2 regions of the Rhodoferax sediminis genome follow, and region 2 is predicted to be linked to the other one. Evidence: riboswitches for the same ligand, from Rfam matches in the RefSeq annotation. Region 2 holds a riboswitch; the other holds the start of a gene.
The links. Region 2 has a riboswitch for thiamine pyrophosphate ahead of EUB48_RS09945 (FAD-dependent oxidoreductase). Riboswitches for the same ligand answer to the same signal wherever they lie in the genome.
Positions count from the first base shown of each region.

Region 1 (3,409 bases), 1.6 Mb from region 2:
TCTTGCAGGCCATGAAAAGACGGCTCGGCGACGCCAAGCTGCGCACCAACTTCCAGTTCCAGGTGCTGTCCGGCCTGTTCTTTCGCAACAAGGGCGCCTACGTGGTCGGCAAGATCATCAACGGTTTCACCGAGATCCCGTTTGCCCTGCCGATCCTGCACAACCGGCATGGCAAGCTGGTGATCGATGCGGCGTTGTTCGGCGAAGACGATTTGCTGATGCTGTTCAGCTTTGCGCGCGCCTACTTCATGGTGGATATGGAGATTCCTTCGGCCTGGGTGCAATTCCTGCGCAGCCTGATGCCGCGCAAGCAGCGCACCGAAATCTACAACGCGCTGGGCCTGGCCAAGCAGGGCAAGACGCTGTTCTACCGCGATTTTTTGCAGCACCTGCGCTATTCCACCGACCGCTTTCGCATCGCGCCCGGCATCAAGGGCATGGTGATGCTGGTATTCGACTTGCCCTCGTTCCCGTTCGTCTTCAAGCTCATCAAGGATTACTTCCCGCCGCAAAAGGAAACCACGCGCGAGCAGATCAAGGCCAAGTACTTGCTGGTCAAGCAGCACGACCGCGTAGGCCGCATGGCCGACACGCTGGAATACCGCGAAGTGGCGTTTCCGCGCGAGCGCTTCGAGGACGATCTGATCGAGGAAATCCGCAAATTCGCACCGAGCCAGCTCGAGATCAGCGACCGCGACGGCGATGGCCATCTCGAGGTCATCATCAAGCACCTGTATATCGAGCGGCGCATGATTCCGCTGAACATCTACCTGCAGGAAGCCTTCGACGCGGGGCCGGGCGATCCGCACGCCAGGGCCCAGATCGAACGCGTCGTGATTGAGTACGGCAATGCCATCAAGGACCTGGTGGCCGCCAACATTTTCCCGGGCGACATGCTGTGGAAGAATTTCGGCGTCACGCGCAATGGCAAGGTGGTGTTCTACGACTACGACGAGATCGAGTACATCACCGACTGCAACTTCCGCCGCGTGCCCGAGCCGCGCAACGAAGAGGAAGAGATGAGCGGGGAGGTCTGGTACACGGTCGGCCCGCACGACGTCTTTCCCGAAACCTTTGGCCCCTTCCTGCTCGGCAATCCGCAGGTGCGCGCGGTCTTCCTCGAGCACCACGCCGACCTGCTCGACGCCTCGTTCTGGCAGGCGCACAAGGAGCGCATCGCGCAGGGGCACGTGTACGACGTGTTCCCCTATGACCAGAAGAAGCGCTTCAACCCGACGGACGGGGAAACCGATTTGTCGTAGTCGCGCGGCGGGGAAGAATCGCCTATACTGGCGCCGCCCGGGGTGCGCAGGATCTGCGCTGAGATGGTTTCCAAACCCGCGAACTTGATCCGGCTTGTACCGGCGTAAGAAGAGCCAGACGATGGTCTGTACGTCCCCTTGGGGGCATCGTGCCGTCTCCTTTCAGTTCGCATGGTTGTCGCCGTCCTTCGGAGCAATGTGCCATTGACCAGGAGACTTTGCCATGAATGCGCCCGACAAATTAGCCCAATTCATCAACCTGACCCGGGAGCCGCTGCCCGCGTCGCGCAAGCGCTACGTCACGGGCGCGCTGGGCATCAAGGTGCCGCTGCGCGAAATCCTGCAGAGCAACGGCGAAGCCGTCACGGTGTACGACACCTCGGGGCCCTATACCGACCCCGATGCCGTGATCGACGTGCGCCAGGGCCTGCCGACGCCACGCCAGCGCTGGATCGACGACCGGGGCGATACGGAGGCCTACGTGGGCCGCGTCCCGTTCGCGCTCGACGACGGCGCCAAACATGGCGAAACCGACACGCTGGCCGCTTTGCGTGCCCAGGCCGCGGGCCTGCAGCGCGCGCCGCGGCGCGCCCGGATTGGCGCCAACGTGTCGCAGATGCACTATGCGCGCCAAGGCATCGTCACGGCGGAGATGGAATACGTGGCGATCCGCGAGAACCAGAAGTTGGAGTGGATGCAGCAGTACCAGCAGGACGCCGCGCGCGAAAAGCGGCTGGCCGGCAACAGCTTCGGCGCGGCGATCCCGAAGGTGATGACGCCGGAATTCGTGCGCGATGAGGTGGCACGTGGACGCGCCATCATTCCGGCCAACATCAACCACACCGAGCTGGAGCCGATGGCCATCGGACGCAACTTCCTGGTGAAGATCAACGCCAACATCGGCAACTCGGCCGTCACCTCGAGCATCGAGGAAGAGGTGGAGAAGCTGGTCTGGGCGATCCGCTGGGGCGCCGACACGGTGATGGACCTGTCGACCGGCAAGAACATCCACACCACGCGCGACTGGATCGTGCGCAACTCCCCGGTGCCGATCGGCACGGTGCCGATCTACCAGGCGTTAGAGAAAGTCGGCGGCGTGGCCGAGGATTTGACGTGGGAGATTTTCCGCGACACCTTGATCGAGCAGGCCGAGCAGGGCGTGGACTACTTCACGGTACATGCGGGCGTGCGCCTGCCGTTCATCCACCTCACGGCGAATCGCGTCACCGGCATCGTCTCGCGCGGCGGATCGATCCTGGCGAAGTGGTGCATTGCGCACCACAAGGAAAATTTCATCTACACGCACTTCGAGGAAATGTGCGAGATCATGAAGGCTTACGATGTGAGCTATTCGCTCGGCGACGGCCTGCGCCCGGGCTCGGGCGCGGACGCCAACGACGAGGCGCAGTTTGCCGAGCTGCGCACCCTGGGCGAGCTCACGCAGGTGGCCTGGCGCCACGACGTGCAGGTCATGATCGAGGGGCCCGGCCATGTACCCATGCACATGATCCAGGAGAACATGACCGAGCAGCTCAAACACTGCCACGAGGCGCCGTTCTACACGCTGGGCCCGCTGACCACCGACATCGCCCCCGGCTACGACCACATCACCAGCGGCATCGGCGCCGCCATGATCGGCTGGTACGGCACGGCGATGCTGTGCTACGTTACGCCCAAGGAACACTTGGGCCTGCCGGACCGCGAAGACGTCAAGACCGGCATCATCACCTACAAGATCGCGGCGCACGCGGCGGACGTGGCCAAGGGCCACCCTGGGGCGCGCGCGCGCGACGATGCGCTGTCGCGCGCGCGCTTCGAGTTTCGCTGGATGGACCAGTTCAACCTGTCGCTGGACCCCGACACGGCGCGCAATTTCCATGACGAGACCTTGCCGAAGGATTCGTCCAAGGTGGCGCACTTCTGCTCCATGTGCGGACCGAAGTTCTGCTCCATGAAGATCACCCAGGAAGTGCGCGAATACGCCAAAACCCTGGGTGTGACGGACGAGCAGGCCCTGAGCGAGGGCATGCAGAGCATGTCGGAGGAGTTCAAGCGCAAGGGCGCGGAGATTTACATTCCGATCAGCAAGGCGTGAAAGGCGTGCCGGCTTGCATCGTGCCCTGATTCTGTCAAAATTGACGTTTACG
Region 1 is NZ_CP035503.1:417,211-420,619, forward strand. It holds gene aceK (bifunctional isocitrate dehydrogenase kinase/phosphatase) at 1-1,262, shown strand, start outside; TPP riboswitch at 1,291-1,391, shown strand; gene thiC (phosphomethylpyrimidine synthase ThiC) at 1,486-3,357, shown strand.
Region 1: linked by a shared signal. The riboswitch ahead of thiC (phosphomethylpyrimidine synthase ThiC) and the one ahead of EUB48_RS09945 (FAD-dependent oxidoreductase) in region 2 are both predicted to bind thiamine pyrophosphate.

Region 2 (3,409 bases):
ACGTTCGAGCTCGTGATCATGCGCGATGGCACGGCCGCCATCGGCAAACAGACCCTGGGTTTCGCCCTCGACGGACCGGCCGGTGTGCTGGGCACTACGCTGCTCTGGGGCGCCATGCTGACGGCCCTGATGGCCGGCTCCATGATCCGGCTGGTACGCCGGTTTGTGGCGCGTTTCGGGCTGCCGCTGGTGATTGCCTCCCTGTTGTGGCTGACGTGGCAGTTTGCCGGGCAGTTGCAGAGCCGGGGTTTTGCAGCCATCTGGGCCCGGCCCGGCGATGGCAGCATGGGGATGCTGTCGGCGCTCGATCTGGTGATTGCAATGCCGGTGTCATGGCTGCCGCTGGTGGCGGACTACGCGCGGCACGGCCGCAGCGGCAGGAGCGCGCTGGGGGGCACCTGGCTGGGTTACGCCGTTGCCAATATCTGGTGCTATGCGCTGGGCGTGCTGGTGGCCAGCGTCGCGCAGCCGGGGGACAACCTGGTAGGCGCGCTGCTGCTCGCACAGGGTGGGCTGATTGCGCTGAGTCTGATCCTGATCGATGAAATCGACAATGCCTATGGCGATGTCTACTCGGGCTCGGTGTCGGCGCACAGCCTTAAGCCATCCTGGAGCATCCGCCGCTGGGGCCTGTTGCTTGCGGTCCTGTGTACCGCCCTGGCGCTGGTGCTGCCAATGCATAGCCTGGAGCCATTCCTGCTGACTTTGAGTTCGGTGTTCGTGCCGCTGTATGGCGTGATCCTGGGCCGGCTGGGCTTCAGGAAGCGCCCCGAACCCGCGCCCTCGCCTCGCAAGATCGACGTTACCGCCGCCGTGCTGTGGCTGGCTGGTATTGCCATCTATCACGCGACCGCGGCTTGGGCGCCGCAATGGGGCTCCGCACTGCCGACCCTCGCGCTCACCTTTGCGCTGGCCTGGCTGACGCGCCCAAAACAGGTCTGAAAGGCTCGCTACGGCGTTGGCAGTATCCGCAGCGGCACGGGCGCGTGGCCGTGGTTCAAGGGGCCATGCCCGTGTCCCGTATGCACGCCCGCCCCCGCGGCGATCGCCGCCAGAATGTAGGCGCGTGCCTGCTCGACCGCTTGCGGCAAGGGCAGCCCCAGCGCCAGATACGCCGCAATGGCCGAGGACAGGGTGCAGCCCGTGCCATGCACGTTGCGGCTGGCAATGCGCGCCGATTGCAAACGCTGGCGCGCGCTACCGGCCTGCGCCAGCACGTCCACCACCTGATCTCCCGGCAGATGGCCCCCCTTCAGCAGCACCGCCCGCGCGCCTAGCGCCAGCAGGTCGCTGGCGGCCTGGTCGAGTGCTTCGACGCCACGGATGTCGCGCGCCAGCAGCAAGGCCGCTTCGTCCAGATTGGGTGTGACGACCGTCGCACGCGGAAACAGTTCCTGCACCAGAACCTGTACGGTCTCCTGGGCGATCAAACGGTCGCCACTGGTGGCGACCATCACCGGGTCCAGCACCACCTGCGTGAGCTGGTAGTGGTCAATCGCCCACGCAACCACCTTCACGATCTCGGGCGAGTGCAGCATGCCGATCTTCACGGCATCCGCGCCGATGTCTTCCACCACCGCCTGAATCTGGGCCTTCACCATGTCCGGCGGAATCCCATGGATGGCGCGCACGCCCACCGTGTTTTGTGCCGTGATCGCCGTGATGGCGGTCATGCCGTAGCAGCCCAGCGCGCTAAAGGTTTTGAGGTCGGCCTGGATACCGGCGCCGCCGCCGCTGTCCGAGCCGGCAATCGACAAAACCCGCGGATAGCGGCCGCCCGGCGGCGGACAAGAATCATTCATGGTCATTGCGAAAATTATGCGGCAAGTTGCAATGCGGCCAATGCCTGCGTGGTGTGATGTAATCTGGGGTACGGATGAAACAGGGGTGTCTGGCCAGTTTGGCTTGACTGAGATAAACCCTAAGACCCGATCCAGATCATGCTGGCGTGGGAAGTTTCCACCAATGAGGCCACCTCGTTTTGTCCAGCTGTTTTCTGCAGATGGACCCATGAATTTCCACTCTTCGTCAAAGTTGTCCACCTCGGTGGTATTGGGCGCCGGCCTGATGGGCCGGCTGCTGGCCGTGCAGCTCGCGCGCGCGGGCCATGCGGTCAAGCTGTATGACGCCGGCGGCCCGCAGGCTGAAGGTGCGGCTGCCCGTGTTGCGGCAGCCATGCTGGCACCGCTGGCCGAGTCCGCCGTAACCGAAGCCGGCGTGGTGCAAATGGGGCTGCATGCGCTGGGCCGCTGGCCCGCGCTGATCGCGCAGCTCGATCAGCCGGTGTTTTTCCAGCAGCAGGGCTCGTTGATCCTGTGGCACCGGCAAGATGCCGCGGAGGCCGCACGTTTCGCCGGCCAGATGAAAGCCATCCAACAGCGCATCACGGCGCTGCCGGTCGTGCAGCCGCTGGACGCAGCCGGCGTGGCCCGGCTGGAGCCCGCACTGGGTGCGCGTTTTACGCAGGGGCTTTATCTGCCCGGTGAAGGCCAGCTCGACAACCGCCAGTTGCTGGCGGCGCTGCTGCATCAACTGCAAACGCTGCAGGTCGAACTGCATTGGCACAGCCCGCGCGACCCAGGCGACTTCGATCCCGGCCAGCGCGGCCAGCCCGACTGGGTGTTCGACTGCCGCGGCCTGGGCGCGCGCGGCCAGTGGCCGGCCTTGCGCGGCGTGCGCGGCGAAATCATCCGGGTCCATGCGCCCGAAGTGACGCTGATCCGCCCGACCCGCCTGATTCATCCGCGCTACCCGCTCTACATCGTCCCCAAGCAGGACCATCTGTTTGTGATCGGGGCGACCGAAATCGAGTCGGACGATCTCTCTCCCGCCAGTGTGCGCTCCACCCTCGAGCTGTTGAGCGCAGCGTATTCAGTGCACACCGGTTTTGCCGAGGCGCGCATCGTCGAGATTGCTACGCAGTGCCGCCCCGCCCTGCCCCACAACCTGCCGGCCATCCGCCACCTGGGCCCGCGCGTACTGCAGATCAACGGCCTGTTCCGCCACGGCTTCATGATTGCACCCGCGCTGCTCGATGTGGTGATGGAACTGGTCACCACCGGCGAGTCCGCGTTGGCCAACACCTTTGCGCTGGGCCTTGAACAGGCCGAGGGGGTGGCCTCATGAACATCACCCTCAATAAAACGGCCCACGAAATCCACAGTGGCGCGACGCTCGCCGACGCACTGGCCCTGTTGCAACCCAAGCCGCCGTTCGCCGTGGCCGTCAACATGCAGTTCGTTCCCAACACGCAATATATGCAGACTCTGCTGCAGCCCGGCGACGACATCGAGGTGATTTTCCCGGTCACCGGTGGCTGAAAGGATCCATCCATGAACAACGCCTCCACGCCTTCCGATCCCCTGGTCCTGTACGGCCAGACATTCCAGAGCCGCCTGCTGCTGGGCAC
Region 2 is NZ_CP035503.1:2,060,912-2,064,320, reverse strand. It holds gene EUB48_RS09955 (purine-cytosine permease family protein) at 1-942, shown strand, start outside; gene thiD (bifunctional hydroxymethylpyrimidine kinase/phosphomethylpyrimidine kinase) at 951-1,802, opposite strand; TPP riboswitch at 1,874-1,972, shown strand; gene EUB48_RS09945 (FAD-dependent oxidoreductase) at 2,011-3,126, shown strand; gene thiS (sulfur carrier protein ThiS) at 3,123-3,320, shown strand; gene EUB48_RS09935 (thiazole synthase) at 3,333-3,409, shown strand, end outside.